DNA from 3 places in the Cellulosimicrobium sp. SL-1 genome. Region 1 is predicted to be linked to each of the others. Evidence: riboswitches for the same ligand, from Rfam matches in the RefSeq annotation. Region 1 holds a riboswitch; each other region holds the start of a gene.
What was found. A riboswitch is a leader RNA that binds a small molecule or an ion and turns the genes downstream of it on or off. The one in region 1 is predicted to bind thiamine pyrophosphate.
Positions count from the first base shown of each region.

Region 2: linked by a shared signal. The riboswitch ahead of thiD (bifunctional hydroxymethylpyrimidine kinase/phosphomethylpyrimidine kinase) and the one ahead of thiO (glycine oxidase ThiO) in region 1 are both predicted to bind thiamine pyrophosphate.
Region 3: linked by a shared signal. The riboswitch ahead of GWJ10_RS14320 (TenA family protein) and the one ahead of thiO (glycine oxidase ThiO) in region 1 are both predicted to bind thiamine pyrophosphate.

Region 1 is NZ_JAACJC010000001.1:150,869-160,192, reverse strand. It holds gene GWJ10_RS00765 (glycosyltransferase family 4 protein) at 92-1,252, shown strand; gene guaA (glutamine-hydrolyzing GMP synthase) at 1,257-2,870, opposite strand; gene thiE (thiamine phosphate synthase) at 2,913-3,626, opposite strand; TPP riboswitch at 3,671-3,773, shown strand; gene thiO (glycine oxidase ThiO) at 3,763-5,037, shown strand; gene thiS (sulfur carrier protein ThiS) at 5,043-5,276, shown strand; gene GWJ10_RS00740 (thiazole synthase) at 5,286-6,128, shown strand; gene GWJ10_RS00735 (ThiF family adenylyltransferase) at 6,224-7,537, opposite strand; gene GWJ10_RS00730 (DUF3817 domain-containing protein) at 7,534-7,980, opposite strand; gene GWJ10_RS00725 (ABC transporter ATP-binding protein) at 8,102-9,324, shown strand, end outside.
Region 2 is NZ_JAACJC010000010.1:13,933-23,256, forward strand. It holds gene GWJ10_RS15490 (2-isopropylmalate synthase) at 1-973, opposite strand, end outside; gene GWJ10_RS15495 (FCD domain-containing protein) at 1,153-1,845, shown strand; gene GWJ10_RS15500 (quinone oxidoreductase) at 1,872-2,921, shown strand; gene GWJ10_RS15505 (hypothetical protein) at 2,918-3,199, shown strand; partial or broken gene GWJ10_RS19900 (DUF4862 family protein) at 3,236-4,136, shown strand; gene thiD (bifunctional hydroxymethylpyrimidine kinase/phosphomethylpyrimidine kinase) at 4,211-5,182, opposite strand; TPP riboswitch at 5,176-5,270, opposite strand; gene GWJ10_RS15525 (hypothetical protein) at 5,348-5,572, shown strand; gene GWJ10_RS15530 (SDR family oxidoreductase) at 5,645-6,529, opposite strand; gene pheT (phenylalanine--tRNA ligase subunit beta) at 6,526-9,147, opposite strand; gene pheS (phenylalanine--tRNA ligase subunit alpha) at 9,147-9,324, opposite strand, start outside.
Region 3 is NZ_JAACJC010000008.1:241,550-250,873, forward strand. It holds gene GWJ10_RS19875 (septum formation initiator family protein) at 1-510, shown strand, start outside; gene GWJ10_RS14280 (DUF501 domain-containing protein) at 552-1,079, shown strand; gene GWJ10_RS14285 (Ppx/GppA phosphatase family protein) at 1,101-2,135, shown strand; gene GWJ10_RS14290 (PadR family transcriptional regulator) at 2,347-2,679, shown strand; gene GWJ10_RS14295 (hypothetical protein) at 2,679-4,073, shown strand; gene GWJ10_RS14300 (NAD(P)/FAD-dependent oxidoreductase) at 4,265-5,755, shown strand; tRNA gene GWJ10_RS14305 (tRNA-Leu) at 5,908-5,984, shown strand; gene GWJ10_RS14310 (VOC family protein) at 6,027-6,422, opposite strand; gene GWJ10_RS14315 (VOC family protein) at 6,507-7,433, opposite strand; TPP riboswitch at 7,520-7,648, shown strand; gene GWJ10_RS14320 (TenA family protein) at 7,639-8,391, shown strand; gene GWJ10_RS20025 (helix-turn-helix transcriptional regulator) at 8,504-8,986, shown strand; gene GWJ10_RS14330 (DUF6882 domain-containing protein) at 9,055-9,324, shown strand, end outside.

The DNA of each region.
Region 1 (9,324 bases):
GAGACGCCCACCGCGCGGCGAACGCGCACCTCAGGGCGGGCGCGGCGACGACCGCGCGGCCCGCCGGGGCCGGGATGGGAGGATGCGGTCCGTGCGCATCACCCACCTGACCGACTGCTACCTGCCGCTGCTCGGCGGCATCGAGACCCAGGTCGCGCGGCTCGCGCAGCAGCAGGCGGCCGCCGGTCACGACGTCGCGGTCGTCTGCACGACGCCCGCGCGCCCCGGCGCGCACGGCGTGTCGACCGAGCGGGACGGTGACGTCACGGTGCACCGGCTCGCCGCGCGCGTCCCGGGCGGCTACCCCGTGCACCCGCGCGCGCCGCACCACGTGGCGCAGGTCCTGCGGACCGAACCGCCCGACGTCGTGCACCTGCACATGGGCGTGCTGACGCCCTCCACCCAGGCGTCGCTGCGGACGGTCGTGCGCGCGGGGCTGCCCGCGGTGCTCACCGTGCACAGCGTCTGGGGCGGCGCGGAGCGCGCGTTCGCCGGGCTCGACCGCGTGGTCCGCTGGTCCCGCTTGCCCGTGCTGTGGTCGGCCGTGAGCGAGCTGACCGCCGCTCCCCTGCGCCGCATCGTCGGCGACCACGGCGAGGTCGTGGTGCTGCACAACGGCCTCGACCTCGACGCGTGGCGCGTCCCGCGCACCGAGCGCGCCGACCGCATGGAGGGCTCGGCCGTCCACGTCGTGGCCGCGACGCGGTTCGCGCCCCGCAAGCGCGTGCTGCCGTTCCTCGAGGTCGTGCGCGACGCCGTCGCGCGCCTCCCCGAGGGGGCGCTGCACGTGACGCTCGCCGGGGACGGCCCCGAGCTGGCCGACGCGCGGCGCTTCGTCACCGAGCACGGGCTGGGGTCGGTCGTGTCGCTCCCCGGCCGCCTCGACGCGACAGGCCTCCAGCGGCTCTACGCGCGCGCCGACGTGTTCGCCGCGCCCGCCGTCGAGGAGGCGTTCGGCATCGCCGCGCTCGAGGGCCAGGCCGCCGGGCTGGCGGTGCTCACGCGCTCGCAGTCGGGCGTCGCGGAGCGCCTCACCGACGGCGTCGACGCGCTCGTGGCCGACGACGACGCGGGCCTCGCCGACGCGCTCGTACGCCTCGCGACCGAGGACGGCCTGCTCGACCGGATCGTCGCCCACAACCGGGACGTGCCGTCGTCGGCGGGCTGGCCGCGCGTGCTCGCCGACGTGGAGCGGGCATACGAACGGGCCGCGACGATCGCCGTGGATCGTCGGGCCCGCCCGTCCCGCTAGGGGGTCACTCCCACTCGATGGTGCCCGGGGGCTTGCTCGTCACGTCGAGCACGACGCGGTTGACCTCGGAGACCTCGTTGGTGATGCGCGTCGAGATGACGGACAGCACGTCGTAGGGCAGGCGCGTCCAGTCGGCCGTCATCGCGTCCTCGGACGAGACGGGGCGCAGCACGATCGGGTGGCCGTAGGTGCGGCCGTCGCCCTGGACGCCGACCGAGCGGACGTCGGCGAGCAGCACGACCGGGCACTGCCAGATCTCCTGGTCGAGGCCGGCCTTCGTGAGCTCCTCGCGCGCGATCGCGTCGGCGGCGCGCAGCGTCTCGAGGCGGTCCGCCGTGACCTCGCCGACGATGCGGATGCCCAGCCCGGGGCCCGGGAACGGCTGCCGCGCGACGATCTCCTCGGGCACGCCGAGCTCGCGGCCGACCGCGCGGACCTCGTCCTTGAACAGGGTGCGCAGCGGCTCGACGAGCGAGAACTGCAGGTCGTCGGGCAGGCCGCCCACGTTGTGGTGGCTCTTGATGTTCGCCGCGCCCTCGCCGCCGCCGGACTCGACGACGTCCGGGTAGAGCGTGCCCTGCACGAGGAACTTCACCTCGGCGCCGTGCTCGCCCGCGTCCTCGACGATCTGGCGCGCCGCGTCCTCGAACACGCGGATGAACTCGCGACCGATGATCTTGCGCTTGGTCTCCGGGTCGCTGTGCCCGGCGAGCGCGGTGAGGAACCGCTCCTTCTCGTCGCGGATCACGAGGTTGACGCCCGTCGCCGCGACGAAGTCGCGCTCGATCTGCTCGACCTCGCCCGCGCGCATCAGCCCGTGGTCGACGTGCACGCACGTGAGCTGGTCGCCCACCGCGCGCTGCACGAGCGCCGCGGCGACGGCGGAGTCCACGCCGCCCGAGAGGGCGCAGATGACGCGCGCGTCGCCGACCTGGGCGCGGATCGCCGCGACCTGGTCCGCGATGACGTTGCCGGGCGTCCAGTCCGGGGCCAGGCCCGCGCCGTCGTACAGGAAGTGCTCCAGCACCGTCTGGCCGTGCGCGGAGTGCTTGACCTCCGGGTGCCACTGCACGCCGTAGAGGCGACGCTCGCGGTCCTCGAACGCGGCGACCGGCGAGCCCGACGACGTCGCGAGGACCTCGAAGCCCTCGGGCGCGCGGTGCACGGCGTCGCCGTGGCTCATCCACGTGGTCTGGTTCTGCGGCGTGCCGTCGAGCAGCACGCCCGCGGCGCACACCTCGACCTCGGTGCCGCCGTACTCGCGCAGGCCCGTCTGGGCGACCTCGCCGCCGAGGGCCTTCGCCATGGCCTGGAAGCCGTAGCAGATGCCCATGACGGGCACGCCGGCCTCGAACAGCGCCGGGTCGACGAACGGGGCACCCGTGGCGTACACGGACGAGGGACCGCCCGAGAGGATGATCGCGGCTGGGTCCTTGGCGAGCATCTGCTCGACCGTGAAGGTGTGCGGCACGATCTCGGAGTAGACCTTGGCCTCGCGCACGCGGCGCGCGATGAGCTGCGCGTACTGGGCGCCGAAGTCGACGACGAGCACGGGCCGCGGGGTCGAGGCCACCTCGGCGGTGGTGGGGGTGTCGGGAGCGGTGGCGGGTGACGTCACCCGTCCAGGATAGTCGCCGTGCGGCGGGGCTCGTCCCGCGTCTCAGGCGTCGGTGCGCACCTCGGCGCGCGCCGCGACGCGCTCGCGCAGGGCGCGGGCGGCCGCCTCCGGGTCGCTCGCCGCCGTGATCGCGCGCACCACCACGATCCGGGTCGCGCCCGCGTCGAGGACCGCGTCGAGCCGGTCCGCGTCGATCCCGCCGATCGCGAACCACGGCGTCGCGGGCCGGGTCGCCGCGACGTCGCGCAGCAGGTCCAGGCCGACGGCGGCCCGCCCCGGCTTCGTCGGGGTCGCCCACAGCGGGCCCACGCAGAAGTAGTCCACCGCCGGGTCGGCCTCCGCCGCGGCCGCCTGCGCGGCCGAGTGCGTGGACCGGCCGAGCACGGGCCCCGCGCCGAGCAGCGCCCGCACGGCCGGGACCGGCAGGTCGCCCTGGCCCATGTGCACGACCGGCGCGCCCGTGACCGACGCCACGTCCGCCCGGTCGTTCACGGCCCACAGCGCGCCGTGCTCCGTCGCGACGCGCGCGACGAGCTCCTGGAGCTCGAGCTCCCGCGCGACGTCGAGCGTCTTGTCGCGGAGCTGCACGACGTCCACCCCGCCCGCGAGCGCCGCCCGCAGGAAGTCCTCGAGGTCGCCGCGCTCCTCGCGCGCGTCCGTGCAGAGGTAGAGCCGCGCGTCGGCGAGCCGGGCGCGTGCGGCGTCCGCCGCCGACGGGGCGGGAGAGGCCGGGGTGGTGGAGGTCTCGGAGCTCACCCGCAGGAGCCTAACCTCGGCTGGCCCACGGCAGGAGGTACTGTGGCCGACAGCACGGGAGCCCCGCACGGGGCTGAGAGGGCGTCGCCGCCGACCGTCGAACCTGATCTGGGTCATGCCAGCGAAGGGAGCGCACATGAGCCTGTCCGTCCACCCGTCCGCGGGTGGCTCCGTCGTGCCCGACGGCGCGCGTGACATCGTCGTCGCGGGGGGCGGGATCGTGGGTCTCGCCGTCGCGTGGCGCGCGGCGCGCGCGAGCCTGACCGTCACGGTGCTCGACCCGGCGCCGGGCGCGGGCGCGACGCATGCCGCCGCGGGGATGCTGGCGCCGGTGACCGAGGCCGACTTCGGGGAGGAGGCCGCCCTGCGGCTCCACCTCGCGGCCGCCGCGGCGTGGCCGGCGTTCGCCGCGGACCTGCGCGCGGCGACGGGGGCGGACGTCGGGCTGCGGACCGCCGGGACGCTCACCCTCGCCTACGACGCGGACGACCTCGCGCTGCTCCGCCGCGTCCTCGCGCTGCACGCCGCGCACGGTCTCGCGTCGCACGAGCTCACCGTCGCCGACGCGCGCCGCCGCGAGCCGTACCTTGGCCCGCGCGTCGCCGGGGCGGCGTGGGCCCCCGCGGACCACGCGGTCGACCCGCGCGCGACGCACGCCGCGCTGCTCTCGGCGGTCGGCGGGCGCGACGCCGCGGGTGCGGGCTCGGCCACCGGGGCGCGCGTCGTCCGCGCGTCCGCGACCCGGCTCGTGCTCGATGCCGGGCGCGTGGTCGGCGTGCACGACGACGCCGGCCGGCTCCACCGCGCGGGTGCGGTCGTCGTCGCGGCGGGCTGGCAGTCGGGCGCCCTCCTCGCGGACGTGCCGGGCGTCGTCGTGCCCACGCGCCCGGTGAAGGGTCAGACGCTGCGGCTCGACGCCGGCCCGGACCTCGCGCTGGAGCACGTCGTGCGCGGGCTCGTGCAGGGCCGGCCGGTGTACGTCGTGCCGCGCGACGCCGAGCCGGCGGGGCCGCGCGCGGGTCACCGGGAGGTCGTCGTCGGGGCGACCACCGAGGAGAACCCGGACGACCGCCGCGCCACCGCCGGCGGGGTCTTCGCGCTCCTGCGGGACGCGCGCGCCCTCCTGCCGGGGATCGACGAGGCCGCGCTGGTCGAGGTGACGCCGCGGGGGCGTCCCGCGACCCCGGACAACCTCCCGCTCGTCGGGCCGACGGACGTCCCGGGGCTGCACCTCGCGACGGGCCACGGCCGCAACGGCATCCTGCTCGCCCCGCTCACGGCCGACGCCGTCGTCGCCGGGCTCGGCGGGCTCTCCGGCCTGGGCGGGACCGAGCCCAGGGACGACGTCGCGACCGCCCTCGCCACCGCCCGGACCGACCGCTTCGCCCGCACCGCCACGACACCGAGGTGAGACCCGTGACCGCACCCGCACCCACCGCGCTCGTCAACGGCGAGCCGTACCCGCTCGACGGCGACGTCGACCTGGAGCGGCTCGTCGCCGCGCTCGTCCCCGCCTACGTCGCCGACGGCACGCCGCAGGGCGTCGCGGTGGCCGTCGGGGACGCCGTCGTGCCGCGCGGCGCCTGGGCGACGACCGTCGTCGCGCCCGGGGACCGCATCGAGATCGTCACCGCCGTCCAGGGCGGCTGAGGAGGACCCATGACCACGACCGACGTCTCCCCCGCCACCGCGAGCGGCCCGGCCGACGCCGACGACCCGCTCGTCGTCGCCGGCACCCCGATCGGGTCGCGCCTCGTCATGGGCACCGGCGGGGCCGCGAACCTGCTCACGCTCGAGGACGCGCTCGTCGCGTCGGGCACCGCCCTGACGACCGTCGCGATGCGACGCGTCGCCGTCCGCGCCGGCGGGGACGCGAGCCCCGACGCGGGGATCTGGGCGCTGCTCGCCCGCCTCGGCATCCGCGCGCTGCCCAACACCGCCGGATGCTTCTCCGTGCGGGAGGCCGTCCTCACCGCGCACCTCGCGCGCGAGGCGTGCGGCACCGAGTGGGTCAAGCTCGAGGTGATCGCCGACGACGTGACCCTCCTGCCCGACCCGGTCGGCCTCGTCGAGGCGGCCGACCAGCTCGTGCGCGACGGGTTCGTCGTGCTGCCCTACACGAACGACGACCCGATCCTCGCGCGCCGGCTGGAGGACGTCGGCTGCGCCGCCGTCATGCCCCTCGGGGCACCCATCGGCACGGGGCTCGGCATCCTCAACCCGCGCAACATCGAGGCGATCGCCGCCGCGGCCCGGGTGCCCGTCATCCTCGACGCGGGGATCGGCACGGCGTCCGACGCCACGCTCGCCATGGAGCTCGGCTGCGACGGCGTGCTCCTCGCGACGGCCGTCACGCGCGCCGCCGACCCGGTCCGCATGGCCCGCGCGATGCGCCTCGCCGTCGAGTCGGGCCGGCTCGCCGCGGGCGCCGGGCGCATCCCCCGCCGCGAGGGCGCCCTGGCGAGCTCGTCCCCGCAAGGCCGCCTGGACCTGGCCCTCTGACCCCGTCCACCAGGCCGTCCCGGCGGGCCGAGCAGGCCATTCCGGCTCGTCCGTCGACCAGGACGCGCCACGACCACCTGGTCGACGTGCAGGGGCTAGAGGGTGGGGGTCTTCAGGGCGTCGAGGAGGGCCTGGACGCCGCCGACGACGGAGCGGGCGTCGAGGCCCGCGGCGCGGGCGGCATCGGCGACGCGGGCCGACCGGCCGCCGACCGCGCACACCACGAGCACCGGGCGGTCGGCGGGCAGGTCCGCGAGCGCCGCGGCGGCACCGGGGTCCTGCGTGCCGCCGAGGAACGCGCCGCTCGGGACGAGCGTCGCCCCGGGGAGCGGGCGCACCTGCGCCTCCCAGTCCTCGCGGACGTCGAGGAGGAAGGGTGCGGCGTCGTCGGCCCGCAGCAGGGCGGCCGCGTCGGGCGCGGACACGTCCCGCGGCGCAGCCCCCGCCGCCCCGGTCGGCCCCGCCCCGGCACCGGACACCGTCGCGGCCTGAGCCACCGGCCGGAGCCCGCAGAACGCGGCGTAGGCGTCGTCGCCCGGCAGGAGCGCGGTGACGGGCTCGCGCGTCGGGTCGGCGCGCACGATGAGCTGGCGCCACGAGAGGTCGAGGGCGTCGTAGACGGCGAGGCGGCCCAGCAGCGTGGTGCCGGCGCCGGTGACGAGCTTGATCGCCTCGGTCGCCATGACGGAGCCGACGGTGCCGCACATCGCGCCGAACACGCCGCCGGTCGCGCAGTCGGGTGCCGCGCCCGGGGGCGGCGGGACGGGGAACACGTCGCGGTAGGTGACCCCGCGCGGGCCCTGCTCCCCCGACCCCGCGGGGTCGGGACCCGCGGCGTCCGGGTGCGGGGCGTCGTCGGGCACGGCGAACCGGGGCGCGGCCCAGAAGACGCTGACCTGTCCCTGGAAGCGGTAGATCGAGCCCCAGACGACGGGCAGGCCGAGGACCTCGGCCGCGTCGGAGACGAGGTAGCGGGTCGGGAAGTTGTCGGCGCCGTCGAGCACGACGTCGTAGCCGCGCAGCACGTCGAGCGCATTGTCCGCGTCGAGCCGCAGCGCGTGCTCGACGACCTGGACGTGCGGGTTGACGTCCGCGATGCTCTCGCGCGCGGAGTCGACCTTGCGACGTCCGACGTCCGACCCGCCGTGGATGACCTGGCGCTGGAGGTTGGACGTGTCGACGGCGTCGTCGTCGACGATGCCGATCGTGCCGACGCCCGCGGCGGCGAGGTAGAGCAGCGCGGGGCTGCCGAGGCCGCCCGCGCCGACGACGAGCACGCGCGCGGCCGCGAGCCGCCGCTGGCCCTCGGTACCGACGCCCGGCAGCGCGAGGTGGCGCGCGTAGCGCTCGAGCTCCGGCGTCGAGAGCTCGGGACCGGGCGCGACGAGGGGCGCGAGCGGCGTGGTCATGCCGCGTACTGCTCCTCCAGCGCGACGAGCTTCGCGTCGGCCTCGGCGTGCACCTTCTTCTCGAGGATGAACGACATGACCGGCACGACGCCGGCGAACACCATCGTCGCGAGGCGGCCCCAGCCCCAGCGCATCTTGGTCCACAGGTCGAGCACGGTGACGAGGTACACGACGTAGATCCAGCCGTGCGCGAAGGGGATCCAGGACACGTACCGCATGATCCCGTCGACGTCGACGAACTGGCCCACGCCGTACTTGACGAGCATCTCGACGCACAGGATCAGCAGCATCACACCGGTGATGATCGCGAGGACCCGGTAGCGCGCGAGCGCGCCGCGCGCCTTGCGGATCGCGGTGCGCGCGGCCTCCGCGCTGGGGGCCGCCGCGTCGGCGGGGGCGACGACGGGCGCGTCGGTGGGGGTGGCCGGGTCCTGCGTGGTCATGGGAGAGGTCCTCGTTCCGGGCGAGACGGCCGCGGCGGTCTCCGCCGCGTGCGGTGGCGTGACGCGGTCGCCGCGTTAAACCGTCGCCGCGTGTCGGACGCCGAACCTAGGGTAGAACACCGTGCGACCCCTCCCTCTCCCCGACCCGGGGACCCCCGACCTGCGCGGCCCGTCCCGCTACCTCCTCTGGATCGCCCGGCGCCAGTGGACGGTTCTCACGGTGTCCGTGCTGCTCGGCCTCGTGAACTTCGCGTGCCAGGCGTTCCAGCCGTACATGCTCGGCCGCGCGCTCGACGAGGGGCTCACCGCCGGGTTCGGTGCCGAGCTGTGGCGCTGGGCGGGCCTCCTGCTCGCGCTGGGCCTGGGCATCGTCGTCACGGGCGTGACGCAGCACCGGTTCGACATCGCGAACTGGCTGCGCTCGGCGCTCACGACGTCGCAGCTCGTGGGCGACGTCACGGCCCGCTCGGGCGACGCGATCACCGAGGAGCTCCCGACGGGCGAGGTCGTGTCCACCGTCGCGAGCGACGCGATGCGCGTCGGCCAGCTCTTCTCGATGATGGGCCAGTTCCTCGGCGCGCTCGGCGCGTACGTCGTCGTGGCGGTCATCATGCTCTCGACGTCGCTCCAGCTCGGGCTCGTCGTCGTGCTGGGCCTGCCGGTCGTCGCCGCGGTGCTCGCGCTGCTCGTCAAGCCGCTCCAGCAGCGCCAGGCCGCGCAGCGCGAGGCGCAGGGCCGCCTGACGACGCTCGGCGCGGACACCGTCTCGGGCCTGCGCATCCTGCGCGGGATCGGCGGCGAGGGCGTGTTCGTGGGCCGCTACGCGCGGCAGTCGCAGAAGGTCCGCGAGGCCGGCGTCAAGGTCGCGCACACCCAGGCCACGCTCGACGCGCTCCAGGTGCTCCTGCCCGGCCTGCTCGTCGTGCTCGTCGTCTACCTCGGCGCGACGGCGGCCCTGCGCGGCGAGATCACGCCCGGGCAGCTCGTCGCGTTCTACGGGTACGCGGCGTTCCTCGGCTGGCCGCTGCAGGTCGCGACGCAGATGCTCAACATCGCGACGCGCGCCCACGTCGCCGCGCGCAAGATCGTGCGCGTCCTCGCGGTCGAGCCGGCCGCGGGCGCGACCCCGGCCACCGCGCCCATGCCGCCCGAGGGCAGCCCCCTGGTCGACGAGACGAGCGGCCTGGTGCTCGAGCCGGGGCGCGTCGTCGCGCTCGTCTCGGCGGACCCGGACGCGTCGGCGGCCGTCGCGACCCGGCTGGGTCGGTTCGACGACGCCGCGGAGGCGGCCACGCCCGTGCGGCTCGGCGGCACGCCGCTCGCTGCGCTCGACAAGCACGCGCT
Region 2 (9,324 bases), on a different contig from region 1:
GGTCGACGCCCTGCGCGTGCAGGTTGAGGCCCAGCGTCACGAGGTCGACGTTCCCGGTGCGCTCGCCGTTGCCGAACAGGCACCCCTCGACGCGCTGCGCGCCCGCGAGGACCGCGAGCTCGGCGCACGCGACGCCGGTGCCCCGGTCGTTGTGCGGGTGGACCGAGAGGATCACGCCGTCGCGCCGCGCGAGGTTCCGGTCCATGTACTCGATCTGGTCGGCGTAGACGTTGGGCGTCGCGACCTCGACCGTGGCGGGGAGGTTGAGGACGACGGGCCGCTCGGGCGTCGCGTCCCAGAGCGTCGTCATGCGGTCGCACACGTCGAGCACGTAGTCGGGCTCGGTGAGGTTGAACACCTCGGGCGAGAACTCGAACCGGACGCGCGGGTCGTCGCCGGCGTGGCGCAGCACCTCGGTCCCGGCGTCGGTGATCAGCCGGGCGAGCTCCTCGCGGTCGCGGCCGAGCACCACGTCCCGCCAGTCGGGCGCCGTCGCGGCGTACACGTGGACGACGACCGGGTTGCGCAGCCCGCGCACGGACTCGACCGTGCGCGCGATCAGGTCGGCGCGCGCGGCGGTGAACACGACGACGGTCACGTGCTCGGGCGCGAGGTCGGTCTCGGCGAGCAGGCGCACGAAGTCGAAGTCGGTCTGCGACGCCGACGGGTAGCCCACCTCGATCTCGGTGTACCCCATCGCGACGAGCAGCTCGAAGAAGCGGCGCTTGCGCGCCGGGTCCATCGGTTCCGCGAGCGCCTGGTTGCCGTCGCGCAGGTCGACGGGGACCCAGAGCGGCGCCTGGGTGAGCCGGCGGTTCGGCCAGCGGCGGTCAGGCAGGTCGGGCACGTCGACACGGGCGTGGACGTCGGCGTAGCGGGACGACGGCATGGGCGACGGGCGCTGCCGGTTCCACGGCGGCGTGGTCCTGGCGGCGGGGCGGTCCGTGCGGGCGGGCGTGGTGGAGACGGTCATAGCGGTCCTTCGGCTGGAGCCCCGGAGTGGGGGGCGCGGGACGACCGGCGCACGACGGACCCCCACGGCGGGGGGCCGGTCCGGTCAGACCCCGCCGTGGCGCCGAAGAAGGAGCGCCGTCCAGGACATTCGGGGTACGCTAGCGCCGATCAAGTCCTCAGACAACCTGAGAGGTTTCCATGACCGCGCTGCAACGACGCCCGCTGGCCGACCAGGCGGCCGAGCTCCTGCTCGAGCGCGTGCGCTCCGGTGCCTGGCCCCTCGACCACCGGCTGCCCGGGGAGCAGGCGCTCGCCGCCGAGCTCGGCGTCGGCCGATCGACCGTCCGCGAGGCGATCCGCCAGCTCGCGGGCCGCGGCGTCCTCGACAGCAGGCAGGGCTCGGGCGTGTACGTCGTCTCGACGGACACCGCCGACGACTGGGACGAGGTGCTGCGCCGCGGCGAGATCGTCGACGTGCTCGAGGTGCGCGCGGCGCTGGAGGCGGAGGCCGCGGGGCTCGCCGCCGCGCGCCGCACGCCCGCGGACCTGCGCACCATGACGACGGCGCTCGCCCGCCGCGGGCAGGTCACGGCGACGGCGTCGCCCGCCGAGTACGTTGACGCGGACCTCGCGTTCCACCGGGCGGTCGTCGACGCCGCGCACAACGCGGTGCTCGCCGAGCTCTTCGCGACCTTCGTCCCGCGCCTGCGTCGCGCGATGGTCGCCATGGTCGACCTCGACCGGACGGGCACGACGCACCGGGACGACCAGGACGCGCACGAGGCGATCCTGGACGCCGTCCGCGACCGGGACACCGGCCGCGCCGCGGCGGCGGCGCGCGAGCACCTCGCGGCCGTGCACGCGAAGGTCGCCGACCGAGGGCGACCGTGACCGCCGCGCGACCCTAGGCTGAGGTCATGCACGCGATCGTGGCCCGCGCGGCGGGCGGTCCCGAGGTCCTCGAGTACACCGAGCTGCCCGACCCGTCGCCGGGCCCGGGGCAGCTTCTCGTCCGCTCCGCGGTGGCGGGCGTGAACTTCATCGACACGTACAAGCGCTCCGGCGTGTACGCGATGGACTACCCGCACGTCGTCGGGAGCGAGGGGGCGGGGGTCGTCGCCGAGGTGGGCGAGGGGGTCGAGGGGTTCGCCGTCGGGGACCGCGTCGTGTGGACCGAGGCGCCGGGGTCGTACGCGGAGCTCGTCGCGGTGGACGCCGGGCAGGCGCTGCACGTGCCCGACGCCGTCGCGCTCGAGGACGCGACCGCCGTCGCGCTCCAGGGGCTCACGGCGCACTACCTGTGCACGTCGTCGTACCCCGTCCGCCCGGGCGACCGCGTGCTCGTGCACGCGGGCGCGGGCGGCGTCGGGCTGCTCCTGACGCAGATGCTCGTGGCGCGGGGCGCGCACGTGATCTCCACGGTCTCGACCCCCGAGAAGGCGGAGCTGTCCCGCGGCGCGGGCGCCGAGCACGCGATCCAGTACACGGCGTTCGCCGACCTCACCGCCGAGCTGCCCGAGGTCGTGCGGGGGCTCACGGGCGGCGAGGGCGTCGCGGCGGTGTACGACTCGGTCGGCAAGGACACGTTCGACGCGTCGCTCGCGTCGCTGCGCCGCCGCGGCACGCTCGTCCTCTACGGCGGCTCGTCGGGGCAGGTCCCCCCGTTCGAACCGCAGCGCCTCAACGCGGGCGGCTCGCTGTTCCTCACGCGGCCCAAGCTCGCCGACCACACGGCGACGCGCGCCGAGCTCGTCGAGCGCGCGACCGAGGTGCTCGGCGCCGTCGCGGGCGGCACGCTGCACGTGCGCGTCGGCGCGACGTTCCCGCTCGCCGACGCCGCCGACGCCCACCGCGCGCTCGAGGGACGGGCGACCACCGGCAAGGTGCTGCTCCGGCCCGCCGGGGCGGACGACGCTCCCGCCACCACGACCGGCACGACGACCGGCACGACGACCGGCACCGCGTGAGCTGGGACTGGGTGCCGCCGCGTCCCGGCGAGGAGGACGGCTCCGACGGCGGCCCCTCCCCCGCGCTGCGCCGCACCGTGACCGTGCTCGCCGTGCTGCTCACCGCGGTGTTCGTCGTCTACTACGTGACCGTGGCGGTGCGCCAGCAGGCGGACGCGTGCGTCGCCGACCGGCCCGCGGGCGTCGCGGTGCAGGACGTCGAGGCACGGTGGCGCTGGGTCCCGCCGGGCTACGCGTGCGAGTACGCCACCGCCGACCAGGACGTCGCCCGCGCCTGACGCGTGAGGCACCCCCACCACGACCGACGAGGACCGATGACCGACCTGCACGACCGCCCCCTGACCCTGCTCGGTGCCTACGCCCTCGCGGGCGTCCCCGACCCGGGCGGCTGGTACGCCGCCCTCGACGAGGACGGCCTCGGCGGCCTCGAGCACCCCGTCGACCCGGACGACCCGGGCGCGCTCGCGACGACCGCGGCCGCGCTGCCGGCGCACTGGGCGCTGCTGCCGACGACGGTCGCCGCGACGGCCCGCCGCGCCGGGGCCGACCGCTCCTACGGCCTCGCGTCCGACGACGAGGAGGGTCGGCGCGAGGCGGTCGACGGCGTCGCACGCGTCCTCGCGGCCGTGACCCGGCTCGCCGAGGCGGAGGGTCGACAGCGCGTCGTCGCGGTCGAGCTCCAGTCCGCGCCCGGTCCGGGCCGCGGAGAAGGGCTTCCTCGCGCTCGACGACGAGATCGCCGCCGTCGCGCGCGCGGCCCGGGACACCGGCCACCCCCTGCACGTCGGGCTCAACTGGGGCCGGTCCGCCATCGAGGGGCGCAGCGCCGCGACGCCCGTCGAGCACGCGCGGGCGGCCGCGGGCGCGGGCCTCCTCGCGAGCGCGATGCTCTCCGGTGCCGCGGGCCGGGCCGGCCGGTGGGGCGCGCCGTGGGCGGACGCGCACGTGCCGCCCCACGGCCCGGACCCCGCGCTCCCCGGCCCGGACGAGTCGATGCTCGGCCCGGCCGAGGTGCGCGAGTTCCTCGCCGCGGCCGGCCCCGTCCCGCTCGTCGGCGCCAAGGTGACCACGCGGCCCGCGGACGCCCCGCCCGCGCAGCGCCTCGCCGTCGCGCGCGCGACGCTCGCCGTGCTCCGCGACGCGCTGGCCGACCTCGACACCGACCGCGGAGCCGACCGCAGGGCCGCCCACGCACCGAGCCGCCCCACGGCCTGAGCGCGTCCCGCGGGGCCGGGCGCAGGCACGTCACGGCAGCCCGGGCTCGCCCGGTCGGCCCGGTCGGCCTGGGCTCAGCCCGGCCGCACGGGCGCCGAGCGGTGCAGGTGGTCCACGGGCCCCCGGCCCGTCCCCACCCGCAGCGCGGCGCCGGCACGCAGCGCGCCCGTGAGCCACTCCTTCGCCTCGCGCGCGGCCTCCTCCCAGCTCGCGCGCTGCGGCCGCAGCGCTGCGAGCGCCGCCGAGAGCGAGCACCCCGTGCCGTGGGTGTGGGGCGTGTCGACGCGCTCGGCGTCGAACGTCGTGACGGTGGCCGCCCCCGGCGCGCGGCCCGTCGTCGGCCCGGGCGCGGGGACGACGAGCGCGTCGGGCGACGTGCGTCCGGTGAGGTGACCGCCCTTGAGCAGCACGACGGCGTCGCTCGCGGTCGCGTACGCCGTCGCCTGGCGCAGGGCGTCGTCCCACGTCGTCGCGGGCTCCTGCCCGCCGAGGACGGCGAGCTCGGGCAGGTTCGGCGTGACGACGTCGGCGCGCGCGGCGAGGTCGCGCACGGCCTGCTCGGCGCCCGCGTCGAGGAGACGGTGGCCGGACGTGGCGACCATCACCGGGTCCAGGACCACCCAGGGCCGCGGACCGCCCGCGGCGGCGCGCGCCGCGGCGAGGTCGTCGAGCCACTCCCCGACGGCACGGGCGTTCGCCTCGTCTGCGACCATGCCGATCTTCACGGCGTCGACCTCGACGTCGTCGGACACGGCGTCGAGCTGCGCGCGCAGGAACGCCGGCCCGGGGACGTGCACCGACCGCACGCCGTGGGTGTTCTGCGCGACGAGCGCCGTGGTGACGGCCATGCCGTAGGCGCCGTGCGCGCAGAACGCCTTGAGGTCGGCCTGGATCCCGGCACCGCCGGTCGGGTCGGTCCCCGCGACGGAGAGGACGCGGGGGCGGGACGGGGCCCGGTCAGGCCGACGGCCCGGGTCGGGTCGGTGATCACGGTCCGCGGGGGCGGGGACCGGGTCGGAGGTGTGCCGAGGCAGGGCGAGCTTCATCGCGCGGACATCCCTTCGCTGGTACGAGCCAGATCAGGTTCGACGGGTCTCATCTCAGCCCCGGTGCGGGGCACCCCGTGTCGCGGGCCATGCTACGCGGCGACCCGTGCGCTTTTCACCCGCCCCGACGCGTGAGACGACGCGCGTGCGCGCGTCTTTCCGGGTATGACGCAGCACGTCGCCCCCGCGACCCGCCCCTTCCTGCCGGACGCGCCCGTCCCGGTCCAGGTGCCCGCCCTCTGCACGACGTTCGACCGCGACGGCCGGCGGGTCGTGCTCACGGGCGTCGTCACGCACGACGCAGGCGGGCTCGTGGCGTTCGAGTACGAGCACCCCGAGCGGGGCCTGTGGCACGTGTGGGTCGACCGGGACACGTGCGTCCCGCTGTGACCCGGTGCCCGGACGCACGGACGCCGCCCGACCGGGGGGTCGGGCGGCGTCGGCCGTGCGGGGTGCGTGCGCTCAGCGGGCGGGGAGCTCTCCCGGCATCGGGTCGTCGGCGCCCCAGCGCGTGACGCGCAGCCGACGGCCGTCCGGCCCGGGCAGCGCGACGCCCGCGCGGGCGGCCTCCTGGGCGGCCGCGCGGAGCGACCCGGGCGAGTCGTGCGTCACGCGCACGAACGACCCCGAGAACGCGTCGAGCTCGCCGCGGGCGATCGCGACGACCATCTCGACCGTGCGCTCGACGGGCGTCCACTCCGTGCGGCCCTCGTGCATGACCATGGACGCCGTCATGTCGGTCTGCACGACGCCCGGCGACACCTCGAAGGTCCGCAACCCGAGCGCGTGGCCCGAGCGGTGGACGTTCGCCCCGAGGCGCAGCAGCGCCGTCTTGCTCGCGTTGTACGCGCTCGCGCCCTCCATGTCGTGAGAGCCCGCGCCGCTGTTGAGGTCGACGACGCGGCCGCCGCCGCGCGCGAGCATCCCGGGCACGACCGCGCGCGCGAGCAGGAACGGCCCGCGCACGTTGGTCTCCAGGACGGCCCACCACTCGTCGGGGTCCGCCTCCCAGAGCGGCACCTCGGCGTCGACCCGGCCCGCGTTGTTGACGAGCAGGTCCACGCTCCCGAGCGCGGCCTCGGCCTCGCGGACGGCCGCGGCCACCGCCGCCGCGTCGGTCACGTCCGCCGTGACGACGACGGCCCGGCCCGCGCCGTCGAGCGCGGCGATCTCGTCGGCCACCCCGGCGAGCCGGCCCGCGTCGCGCGCGAGGAGCGCGACGTCGAGACCGGCCGCGGCGAGCCCGACGGCGACCGCGCGGCCGATGCCGCGCGACGCCCCGGTGACGAGCGCGGTGCGCGCGGGCACCACGTCCGGCGTCGTGCCCTCCCCCGGTGCGTCGCTCATGCGCGCAGCTCCGCCCCGACGCGCTCGCGCGCGGCGGCCACGGCGCCCTCCCGGACCCGCGCGACGTCGTCGGCGGTGAGGGTGCGGTCCGCGGCGCGCAGCCGCAGCGAGAACGCGAGCGACTTGCGCCCGGCGCCCACCTGCTCGCCCGTGAAGACGTCGAACAGCACGACCTCCTCCGCGAGCTCGCCGGCGCCCTCGACGACCGCGGCGCGCAGCGCCTCGGCCGGCACGTCGGCGGCGACGACGAACGCGAGGTCCTCCTTCGCCGCCGGGAACCCGGAGACCGGCGTCGCCTGGACGGGCTCGTCGGACGCACCTGCGACGAGCGCCGACAGGTCGAGCTCGAACGCCACGGAGCGGGCGGGCAGGCCGACGTTCTCGAGCACCTTGGGGTGCAGCTCGCCCGCGTGCCCGACGACCGTCCCGTCGGCGAGCTCGAGGCGCGCGCAGCGGCCGGGGTGGAACGGGGCCCGCGCGGTGTCGGCGACCACGCGCACGGCGTCGTCCCCCCGCAGGCCGGCGCGGTCCGCGACCAGGCGCGCCGCGTCGAGCGCGTCCGTCCAGTCCGCCGGCCGGCCGGGGCCCCACCAGCCCGCCCGCTCGCGACGACCGACCAGGACGCCCGCGACGTGGCGCGGCTGCGCCGGGAGCGCGGCCTCGATCGCGGCGAGGTCGTCGTCGGAGGGACGCACCCCGCCGGGCAGCGACGGCGCGGCCGGGGCGCCCGGGCGCGGGTGCGTCACGAGCCCGACCTCGAACACGGCGACGTCCCCGAGCCCGCGGCCCACGTTGCGGCGCGTGGTCTCCAGGAGCGTGCTCAGCACGTCCGTGCGCATCAGGGGACGGTCGTCGGCCAGCGGGTTGAGCAGGCGCAGCGCCCGGCGGCGCTCGTCGTCCGCGGGGATCCGCAGCGCGTCGAGCTCGCCCTCGCCGACGAACGGGTAGCTCAGCGTCTCGACGAACCCGTGCTCGGCGAGCGCGCGGGCGACCGCCCGGCGCACGCGCTGCTCGCGCGTGAGCCCGCGGCCGCCGGGAGCGGCGGGGAGCACCGACGGGATCTCGTCGTACCCGACGAGGCGCGCGACCTCCTCGACCAGCTCGGCCGGCTCGGTGAGGTCGGGGCGCCACGACGGCGGGGTCACGACGACGACGCCCGTCGCGGCGGCGTCGTCCGCGGCGACCGTGCACCCGATCGCCCCGAGCGTCCCGACGACCTGCTCGAGCGTGTACGGCACGCCGACGAGGCGCTCGGCCTCGCCGACGGGCAGGCGGATCGGGGCGGGCGCGGTCACGCGGTCGAGGTCGCTGACGGCCGGGTCCGCGATCCCGCCGCCCAGCTCGACGAGCAGGTCGACGACGCGCTGCGCCGCGACCGCGGGCAGCTGCGGGTCCACGCCGCGCTCGAACCGCTTCGCGGCCTCGCTCGACAGCTTGTGGCGGCGCGACGTGCGCGCGACCGTCACGGGATCGAAGTGGGCGGCCTCGACGAGCACCGCCGTCGTCTCCGGCCCGACCTCCGACGAGGCACCGCCCATGACGCCGGCGAGACCCAGGACGCGCGCGCCGCGCGCACCGTCGGGGCTGTCGGTGATGAGCAGGTCCTCCGGGTCGAGCGCGCGGTCCACGTCGTCGAGCGTCGTGAGCCGCTCGCCCGGGGCGGCGCGCCGCACCACGACGGGAGCCGCGACCTTCTCGAGGTCGTACGCGTGCAGGGGCTGCCCGAGGTCGAGCATGACGTAGTTCGTCACGTCGACCGCGAGCGAGATGGGCCGCATGCCCGACGCCGTGAGGCGGCGCTGCAGCCACGCGGGCGTCTGCGCCGCGGGGTCGAGCCCGCGCACGACGCGCGTGACGAAGCGGTCGCACCCGACGACGCCGTGGACCGGCGCCGCGTCGTCGACCTCGACGGGGAAACCGTCGGGCGTCGCCGCGGGCGGGGGCGTGGGCAGGGAGCCGGGCAGGCCCGGGTCCGTGAAGCGCGCGCCCGTCGAGTGCGAGAACTCGCGCGCGACGCCGCGGTAGGAGAACGCGTACCCGCGGTCGGGCGTCACGTTGATCTCGAGCACCTCGTCGCCGAGCCCGAGCAGCGCGACCGCGTCCTGCCCCGGGGTGAGGTCCTCGGCCGCGTACCCGAGCCGCGGCAGCACGATGATGCCGTCGTGGTCCTCGCCGAGGCCGAGCTCGCGCTGCGAGCAGATCATGCCGTCGGACACGTGCCCGTACGTCTTGCGGCTCGCGATGGGGAACGGACCGGGCAGGACGGAGCCCGGCAGCGCGACCACGACGAGGTCGCCCGGCGCGAAGTTGTGCGCGCCGCACACGATGCCGCGCGCACCGCCCGCCGGCATGTCTGCCGGCTCGACGCCCTTGATCTCGGCGGCGTTGTGCTCCGGCCCGACGTCGACCAGGCACCAGTTGATCGTCTTGCCGTTCTTCTGCGGCTCGGGCGTCATCTCGAGGACGCGCCCGACGACGAGGGGACCCGTCACGGCCGCGCCGTGGATCGCCTCCTCCTCCAGGCCGACGCGGACGAGGTCGGCGGCGAGCCGCTCGGCGGTGAGCCCCGCGGGCAGCTCGACGTGGTCGCCCAGCCAGTCGATGGCGACGTACGGCATCAGATCTCCGTTCCGAACTGGGCGGAGAAGCGCACGTCGCCCTCCACCATGTCGTGCATGTCCGCGATCCCGTGGCGCAGCATGAGCGTGCGCTCGATGCCCATGCCGAACGCGAAGCCCGAGTACTCGTCGGGGTCGACCCCGACGGACCGCAGCACGTTCGGGTTGACCATGCCG
Region 3 (9,324 bases), on a different contig from region 1:
TTCCTCCTGCCCGAGGTGGTGACCGTCCGGACCCTGGTCCTGTCCGTCGTCGTGCTCCTCGCCGCGGTGCTCCTGCTGCCGACGCTGCGCGCGTACGTCAACCAGACGGGGGAGCTGCGCGAGCTGCGCGCCGGCCTCGAGCAGGCGCAGGCCGAGCACACCGAGCTCGAGGCCGAGCTCGCCCGCTGGGACGACCAGGCGTACGTCGAGCGCGAGGCGCGGGACCGGCTCAACTTCGTCATGCCGGGGGAGCGGCCGTGGCGCGTGCTCGACCCGGAGACGGTCGTCGACGACACCGACCCGCAGACCGGGCGGACGATCACGGACGGGCCCGTCCGGGGGTACGAGGAGGGCACGCCCTGGTACGAGGCCATCTGGGAGTCGGTGCAGGTCGCGGGCGGTCCGCGCACGTCCGGCGGCGACGACGCAGGGACGTCCGACGGGACCGCGCCCGCGGGCGAGGAACCGGCCGGCGACGAGGGCGCTCCGCAGAGCGGGGAGAATGGGTGAGGCGTCGTCCCGACGCCGCCGACCGACCCGAAGGAAGTCCCGTGCCCGACGCCCGCCTGGCCATCCCCGCCGACGACCCGGACGCCGTCGTCACCGAGCGCGACCTCGAGACGCTCGCGGAGCAGCTCGGGCGCACCCCGCGCGGCGTCGTCGGCATCGCCGCGCGGTGCGCGTGCGGGCGCCCGCTCGTCGTCCGCACGGCGCCGAGGCTCGAGAACGGCACGCCGTTCCCCACGACCTACTACCTCACGAGCCCGGGCGCGGTCGCGGCCGCGTCGACGCTCGAGGCGAACGGCGTCATGAAGGAGATGTCGGAGCGGCTCACCGAGGACGAGGAGCTCGCCGCCGCCTACCGGCGCGCGCACGAGCACTACCTCGCGCAGCGTGAGGCGCTCGGCCACGTCGAGGAGATCGACGGCATCTCGGCGGGCGGGATGCCCACGCGCGTGAAGTGCCTGCACGTCCTCGTGGGCCACGCGCTCGCGGCCGGGCCGGGCGTCAACCCGCTGGGCGACGAGGCGCTCGAGCGCGTGCGCGACGTGTGGCGCCCCGACCGCTGCACCTGCTGACCGCGTGGCACGCTTGGACGCATGACCTCTGGCTCCACCTCTCCGCTCACCCGGGACCCGGGCGCGACCGCCGCGTCGGCCGCCTCGCCCGCCCCCGTCCCGCCCGGCGCCTCGCGCGTGGCGGCGATCGACTGCGGCACCAACTCGATCCGCCTCCTCGTCGCCGACGTCGACCCGCAGGCCGGGACGCTCGTCGACCTCGACCGCCGCATGGAGGTCGTCCGGCTCGGCCAGGGCGTCGACCGCACGGGTCGGCTCGCCCCCGAGGCGCTCGCGCGCACGCTCGACGCCGCGCGCCGCTACGCGCAGGTGATCGACGACCTGGGCGCGACGCGGACGCGCTTCGTCGCGACGTCGGCCACGCGGGACGCCGAGAACCGCGACGAGTTCGTCGCGGGCGTCCTCGACGCGCTCGGCGTCGAGCCCGAGGTCGTCTCGGGCGAGGAGGAGGCGGCGCTGTCGTTCCGCGGGGCGACGTCGACCGTCGCGGCCGTGCGCCCCGGCCCCTACGTCGTGGTGGACCTCGGCGGCGGCTCGACGGAGCTCGTGCTCGGCACGACGACGCCCGACGCCGCGTACTCGATGGACGTGGGGTGCGTGCGCATGACGGAGCGGCACCTGCGCTCCGACCCGCCGACCCCCGAGGAGGAGGCGGCGGCCCGCGCCGACGTGCGGGCCACGCTCGACGACGCGGCCCGCGTGGTGCCGCTCGGGCGGGCCGCGACGCTCGTCGGGCTCGCCGGGTCCGTCACGACGGTCACGGCCCACGCGCTCGGCCTCGCCCGGTACGACCGCGACCGGATCAACGGGTCCGTGCTGCCGGTCGACACCGTGCTCGCCGCCTGCGACGACCTGCTGCACCGCACGCGCGCCGAGCGCACCGCCCTGGGGTTCATGCACCCCGGGCGCGTCGACGTCATCGGCGCGGGCGCGCTCGTGTGGTCGGAGGTCGTGCGCCGTGTACGCGACGACGTCGCCGCCGCGGGCGGGTCGCTCACCGAGGTCGTGACGAGCGAGCACGACATCCTCGACGGCATCGCCTGGTCGCTCGCCTGACCCGGGGTCGCCCCGGCGGCCCCTCCTGCCCGACCGCCGAGCCCGGCGTCGCGTGGCACCGGCCGCCCGGTGCCCGCGGCCCGGGCTCCGGCGTCTTCGGGCGAGGGGCGTGTCGTGTGCACGGTACTGCGCATCGCACGGTAGTGTGCATCCCGTGATCCCGGTGGCCGAGCACCGGGACGGACCGGGGCCACGCCCGACGGAGGGACGGATGGACACCACGCAGCTGCTCAAGGGGGTGCTCGACGCGGCGGTGCTCGCCGCGGTCGAGGCCGAGGACGGGTACGGGTACGACGTCGTGCGGCGCCTGCGCGCGGCGGGGCTCGAGGACGTGGGGGACGCGTCCGTGTACGGGACGCTGCGGCGCCTGTACGCGGGCGGGGCGCTGACCACCTACGTCGTGCCGTCCGACGCCGGGCCGCACCGCAAGTACTACGGGATCAATCCGCAGGGCCGGGCCATGCTCGACCTGCACCGCAAGGAGTGGCAGACGTTCGCGGGCACCGTGTCCGCGCTGCTGCGGACCGGAGAGGTGGCCGCCTGATGAGCACGACGACCCCCGCGCAGCCGCCCGCCGGCGCGCCCGTCGGACGGGCCTTCTACGGGCACGTCCACGCCTACGCCCAGGAGGTGCGCGCGCACCTCGCCGACCTGCGCCCCGACCAGGTCGAGGAGCTCGCCGACGGGCTGGAGGCCGACCTCGCCGAGGCGGTCGTCGACGCGCCCGGCGCGCTCCCGCGCCGCGCCCCCGCTCCGGCGTCGTCCGACGGCGCTCCGGCCGGCACAGACGGCACAGACGGCACGGACGGCGCGGAGGTGCTCGACGACACGGGCCTCGACCTCGTCGCGTTCTTCGGTCCGCCCGCCGAGTACGCCGCCGAGCTGCGCACCGCGGCCGGCCTGCCTCCCGTCGCCCCGGGCGCCGCGCGGGGCCCGCGCCGTCGGCTGACCGGGCTCGGCGAGATGCTCGCGGCGGACTGGCGCGCGGGCTGGCAGCCCGTCACCTCGTCGCCGCAGTGGGCCTCGACGGCCGAGTTCCTGCGCGCCCTCACGCCCGCGTGGTGGATCCTGCGCGGCTGGGTCGTGGTGACGCTCCTGCTCGCCCTGGTCGCGGGGTACCAGGTGGCCGTGCTCCCGCCGGACCTGTCCGCGCGCGTCGTCGTGCTGATCGCGGTCGTCGTGAGCGTGCAGTGGGGCCGGGGCCGGTGGCTGCCCACCCGCGGGCTGCGGAAGGTCGGCCGTCCGCTGTCGGTCGCCGCGGCCGTCGCGGCCGTGCCCGCCGTCCTCGTCGCCGCCTCGGCGAGCGCGTCGAGCCCGTACGCGTGGGACCGCGGCTACGAGCAGGGCCGCAGCGACGCGAGCAGCGGCCTCGTGAGCAGCGTGTCGTTCGGGAGCGGGGACTCCCCGGGCACGGCGGGCGTGTGGGTCGACGGCGCGCAGGTGTCCAACCTCTTCGTGTACGACGCGGCGGGCGAGCCGCTCCGCGACGTCCAGGTCTTCGACGACCGCGGCCGCCAGGTCCGCACGGTCACCGAGGAGGGTGCCTCCGGGGCGTGGGCGGTGCCCGACGTCGAGGGCACGTGGTACTTCCAGCCCGCCGTCTCGACGGACGGGCGCGAGCGGTGGAACGTCTACCCGCTGCGCGCGGTCGCCGAGGAGGACGTCGAGTACCCCGAGGGCGACGGCCGCCCCGTCCCGGCGACGGGGACGCGCACGCGCGACATGCCGTGGCCGTTCCTCCAGGCGCCGACCGCGGTGCCGTCGAGCGTGGGGACGGGGGAGACGTCGTCGGGCACGGGCGGTGCGGGCGAGGCGCCGGCCGACGAGCCGGCCGAGGGCGACCCGGCGCCGTCGCAGGAGGCGCCCGCGACCCCGCCCGCGGGCGGGGTGGCGCCCGCACCGACCGGCCCGACGCCCGTCGTCGGCGCGATCGGCTGACCGGCGGGCCCGGGGTGGTGCGCCCACGGCGGACGGCGGCGCACCACCCCGGTCCCGGCCCCTGCGGAATGTCGCCTGTGCCCGCGTGTGCCCGCCTCTGCCCCCGTCCGTCCGCGCGGCGTGGGGCGCGTCACGCTCGTCAGGCGGACGCTCCGGCTCGCCTGTGCCGCAACCGGTAATACTCTGGAACCATGCCTCAGAATGACCTGACCTCGGTCAGCCGTGCCCAGACCGCTTCGCCGCGGCCCCGCAAGGTGCCCCGCGTCGTCGTCCTCGGCGGCGGCTCCGTGGGTCTGTACGCCGCCCGCCGGCTGCGCAAGAAGCTCGGTCGCCGCGAGGCGGCGATCGTCGTCGTCGACCCGCGCCCGTACATGACGTACGCGCCGTTCCTCCCCGAGGCGGCCGCGGGCTCGATCGACGGCCGCGACGTCGTCGCGCCGCACCGCCGTGCGCTCAAGGGCGTCGACGTGCTCCAGGGCAAGGTCGTCTCGATCGACCACACGGACCGCCGCGTGACGATCCACCCGGAGGAGGGCGACGACTACTCGGTCACGTACGACCACCTGATCGTCGGCCTCGGCTCGGTGTCGCGCACGCTGCCCATCCCGGGCCTTGCGGAGAACGCGATCGGCTTCAAGAACGTGGAGGAGGCCATCGCGGTCCGCAACCACGTGCTCAACCGGATGGACGTCGCGTCGTCCACGTGGGACGAGAAGCTGCGTCGCCGCATGCTCACGTTCACGTTCGTCGGCGGCGGGTTCGCGGGCATCGAGGCGCTGGCCGAGATCGAGGACATGGCCCGCTACGCGACGCGCAACTACGCGACGATCGAGGAGAAGGACCTCCGCTTCGTCATGATCGAGGGCGCGGGCCGCATCCTGCCCGAGCTCAGCGAGCCCATGGCGCAGTACGCGCTCGACGAGCTGAAGAAGCGCGGCATCGAGTTCCACCTCAGCACGTTCCTGTCGTCGTGCGTGGACGGCCACGTCGTCACCTCGACCGGGGTCGAGTTCGACTCCGACACGATCGTGTGGACCGCGGGCGTCAAGGCGAACCCGGTCCTCAAGGAGTCGTCCGACCTCCCGGTCGACAAGCTGGGCCGCATCACCGTGCTGCCGACGCTCCAGGTCGCGGACGCCGACGGCAACGTCGTGCCGAACGCGTGGGCCGCGGGCGACTGCGCCGCCGTCCCGGACGTGCTGAACCCGGGCAAGTTCTGCCCGCCGAACGCGCAGCACGCCATCCGTGAGGCCACGCGCCTCGCCGACAACCTCGCGCTCGAGCTGCACAGCGAGCCGCCGGTCGAGTACCGCCACAAGAGCGTCGGTACGGTCGCGTCGCTCGGCCTGTACAAGGGCGTCGCGGAGCTGTTCGGCGTGTTCAAGCTCCGCGGGACGCTCGCGTGGCTCATGCACCGCAGCTACCACGTCATGGCGATGCCGACGGGGAACCGCAAGATCCGCATCTTCATCGGCTGGATCGGCCAGTTCCTCATGGGCCGCGAGCTCGTGTCGCTCGGCTCGCTGCACGACCCGCGCGCGGAGTTCCGCGCCGCGTCCGTCCCGCCCAAGAAGGACGGCGACCCGGTCAAGCAGACCGCGCAGGGCTCGGCGGCCGCGGCGGAGTCCGGTGCGGGCACCGTCGACGCCGACGACCGGACGCCGGCGGCGAAGGCCTCCTGAGGCCGCGGCCGGGCCCCCGGCCCGGCCGTCGTGCCCGACGACGAGGGGCGAGCCGCGCGTGCGGCTCGCCCCTCGTCGCGTCCGGGTCCGAGCGGGCGGCCGTCGTGGCGACGGGCCCGGGGAGCCCCGCGCGCGCGGTAGATTCGGCCCGCGCCCCCATGGCCCAACTGGCAGAGGCGGCCGGCTTAAACCCGGCGTGTTCCGGGTTCGAGTCCCGGTGGGGGCACCATGCCGACGGGCGGTCGGCTCCGAGGCGCCAGGGCTCCCCGGGCTAGGACAGCCCCGTCGGCCCCTCCGGCTCGGCCGGGGGAGCGGCCTCCTGGCCGAGGATCACGACGGTGCCGTCCGGGTCCTGCACGCGCGCGACGCGCTCGCCCCACGGCTGGTCCGCGGGCGGCTCCAGGACGGGCACGCCCGCGGCCGCGAGGTGCTCGACGGCGCGGTCGCAGTCGTCGACGTACACCCACAGCACGACGCGAGTGTCCGCCGGAGGCGGGTCGCCCTGCCCGAGGCCGAGCGGCGACCCGCCCACGCGCACGCTCACGTAGACGGGTGGGCCGTCGTCGGGGAACGCGTACTCGACCGTCCCGCGCAGCAGGTCGCGGTAGAAGCCGAGGGACCGGTCGAGGTCGGCCACGGTGAGGACGGGGAAGAGGCTGCGGAACACGGTCGCTCCTCGGTGCGCTCGGCGGGTCCTCCCATCGTGCGCCTCGTGCCCCGGGCGCGCGCCCCGTGCCCGGGGCGCCGCGCCTCAGCGCGCGAGCAGCTCCTCGGTCGTGGTGCCGGGGACGGACAGCGTCACGCGCGTGCCCCACGGGTCGTGCACGACGACGGAGCGGCCGTCGTCCGCGTGCTCCAGCCCGCGGGCGCGGAGGCGCGCGACGAGCGCGTCGAGGTCCTCGCGGCCCGGCACCGTGACGGCGACGTCGCCGAGCCCGAGGCTCGCGGCGCGGGGCCCGGCACCCGCGCTGTTCCACACGTTCATCGCGACGTGGTGGTGGTACCCGCCGGCGGACGCGAAGAGCGCCCCGCTGTACCCGGTGAGCGTCGCCTCGAAGCCGACGGCGTCGACGTAGAAGGCGTGGGCGGTCGCGACGTCGCCCACCTGGAGGTGCACGTGGCCGACGCGGCCCGCGAGCGAGGGGCCGGCGTCGAACGTCTCCTGGTCGAGGTGCGTGCGCAGGTAGGCGTTCGGGTCGAGGAACGTCGTCGTCATGAGGATCTGGCCGTGCTCGCGCACCCAGGTCTCGCGGGGGCGGTCGGTGTAGAGCTCGACGCCGTTGCCCTCGGGGTCGGTGAAGTAGAACGCCTCGCTGACGAGGTGGTCGCTCGACCCGACGAACGTGCCGCGGCGGTCCTGCGCGGCGCGGTAGACGGTCGCGGCGAGGCTCGGGCCGTCGTCGAACAGGAAGGCCGTGTGGAACAGGCCGGCCTGGCGCGGGTCGACGGGCGGGAGCCCGGGCGTGTGCACGAGGCGCAGCATGGGTGTGCGGCCGCGGCCCAGCACACGGTGCACCTCCGCGCCGCGCGACCGCTCCTCGAGCGGGGCGAGGGCGAACGCGCCTGTGTAGTACGAGGTCATGAGCTCGAGGTCGCCCACGCGCAGCGTGACGGCGTCCATGCTCGTGGACGGGGACAGGAGGCGGTCGGTCGGCGCGCCCGGCGTGCTCGTGGTCATGTCTACTCCAACTTGTTGTCGCTACAACTATATTCCCACACCGTGGCGAGGGCTCCCGCACCGGCGCCGTCCTTGCTAGGGTCGGCGCGAACCACGCGGGGCGTCCCGCCCGGGCCACGGCCCGGGCCGAGGGACTGAGACGAGCGGTACGGCCGCCCGGACCCGTCGAACCTGATCTCGCTAGCACGAGCGGAGGAACGTGGGCATGACGACGCCTGCTGCCATCACCCTGAACCCTGTCCTCGCGCACGACCCGACCGCGCTCGTCCGGCAGGAGGAGACCGGCTTCACCGCCGACCTCGCCCGCCGGTACGCGGACCTCTTCGAGACGTTCTACGACCACCCCTTCCTGGCCGGGCTGCGCGACGGCTCCGTCGAGCCCGCCGCGGTCCGCCACTACGTGGGCCAGGACCACCAGTACCTCACGGCCTACCTGCGCTGCTACGGCCTCGGCATGGCCCTCGCGCCCGACCGGTCGTGGGCGGCCTACTTCCACGACAAGGCCGGCTTCCTCCTCGACGACGAGTCGCACGCGCACCACGCGATGTGCGACTTCCTCGGCGTGACGTACGAGGAGGCGCAGACGCACCGCCTCGCGCCGAGCGCGCAGGCCTACGTGGACCACATGACGGCGGCCGGCCGCGACTCGCTCGGCGTGCTGCTCGCCGCGCTGCTCCCGTGCCCGTGGACCTACATCTGGTCCGCGCGGCGCTTCTGGCTCGGCGAGCGCGAGACGACGCCCGGCGCCCTCGGCGACGACCACCCGCTCGCGGGCTGGTGGCAGTTCTACGCGGCCGAGCGCACCGAGGACGTCCTCACGGACCTGCGCGCACGCCTCGACGCGCTCGCCGCGGACGCGGGCGAGGCGGAGCGCGCGCGCATGGAGCGCGCGTTCGAGCTGAGCTGCCGCCACGAGATCCGCTTCTGGCAGATGGCCTGGTCGCTCGAGCGCTGGTGACCCGTCCGGCCGGGCGCGCGGCCGGCTCGCGTCGTGCGCCCGGCCTTACGCCAGCAGCAGATACCCACCCGGGTGCCTCGGCACCCGGGTGGGCCGCGGGTAGCGTGAACGCATGGACGCGACGAGCGCGGTGCCGGGCACGCTGCCGGACGTGGTGCCGGACGGGGCGACGCCGAGCCCCCGCTCCCGGGCGGGCGGGCGGGCGGAGCCCCTCCTGCGCCACGTCATCGGGGGGATCCTGCGGCGGGCGCGGCTCGCGCAGGGGCGCACGCTCGTCGACGTCGCGGCCGCCGCGCGCGTCTCCACCGCCTACCTGTCCGAGGTGGAGCGCGGGCGCAAGGAGGCGTCGTCCGAGGTCCTCGCCGCCGTGTGCGGCGCCCTCGGCCTGCGCCTCGTCGATCTCGTCGCCCGCACGGGCGAGGAGCTGCGGCCGCTCGCGCCCGTCCGCGTGCTGTCCTCCGCGCGAGAGCGCGGTGCCCTCTCCGCGCCACGGCACGTCGCCCCGGCGGGCGAGCCCGTGCGGGACCTCCCCGTCGCCGAGACGCTCCGACGTCCGACCGCGCGCGCCGGCGACGTCCTGCTCCTCGCGGCCTGAGCGACGGTCCCCGTCGCACCGCGTGTCGTGCGGGGGCCGGGCGCGGTGCGCGCCGCTACCGTCGGTCCATGACGGAGCCGCAGACCGCGCACGGCACGGCAGCCCAGGACGTCCCGGCCCTCCAGGACCTCGTCGACGACGCCGCGTTCCTCTCCCACGAGCACCAGCTCCACCTGACGGACCTCCACGGCGACGACGCCTGGGCCGCCGACCTGACCACCGGGGTCTTCACCTTCACCGCGCCCGACGGCGGGACCGCGACGTGCCGCCTTCAGTTCCTCGGCACGGCCGCGCCCGGGCCGGGCACGTGGATGTGGGCGTGGCAGAACGTCAACGGC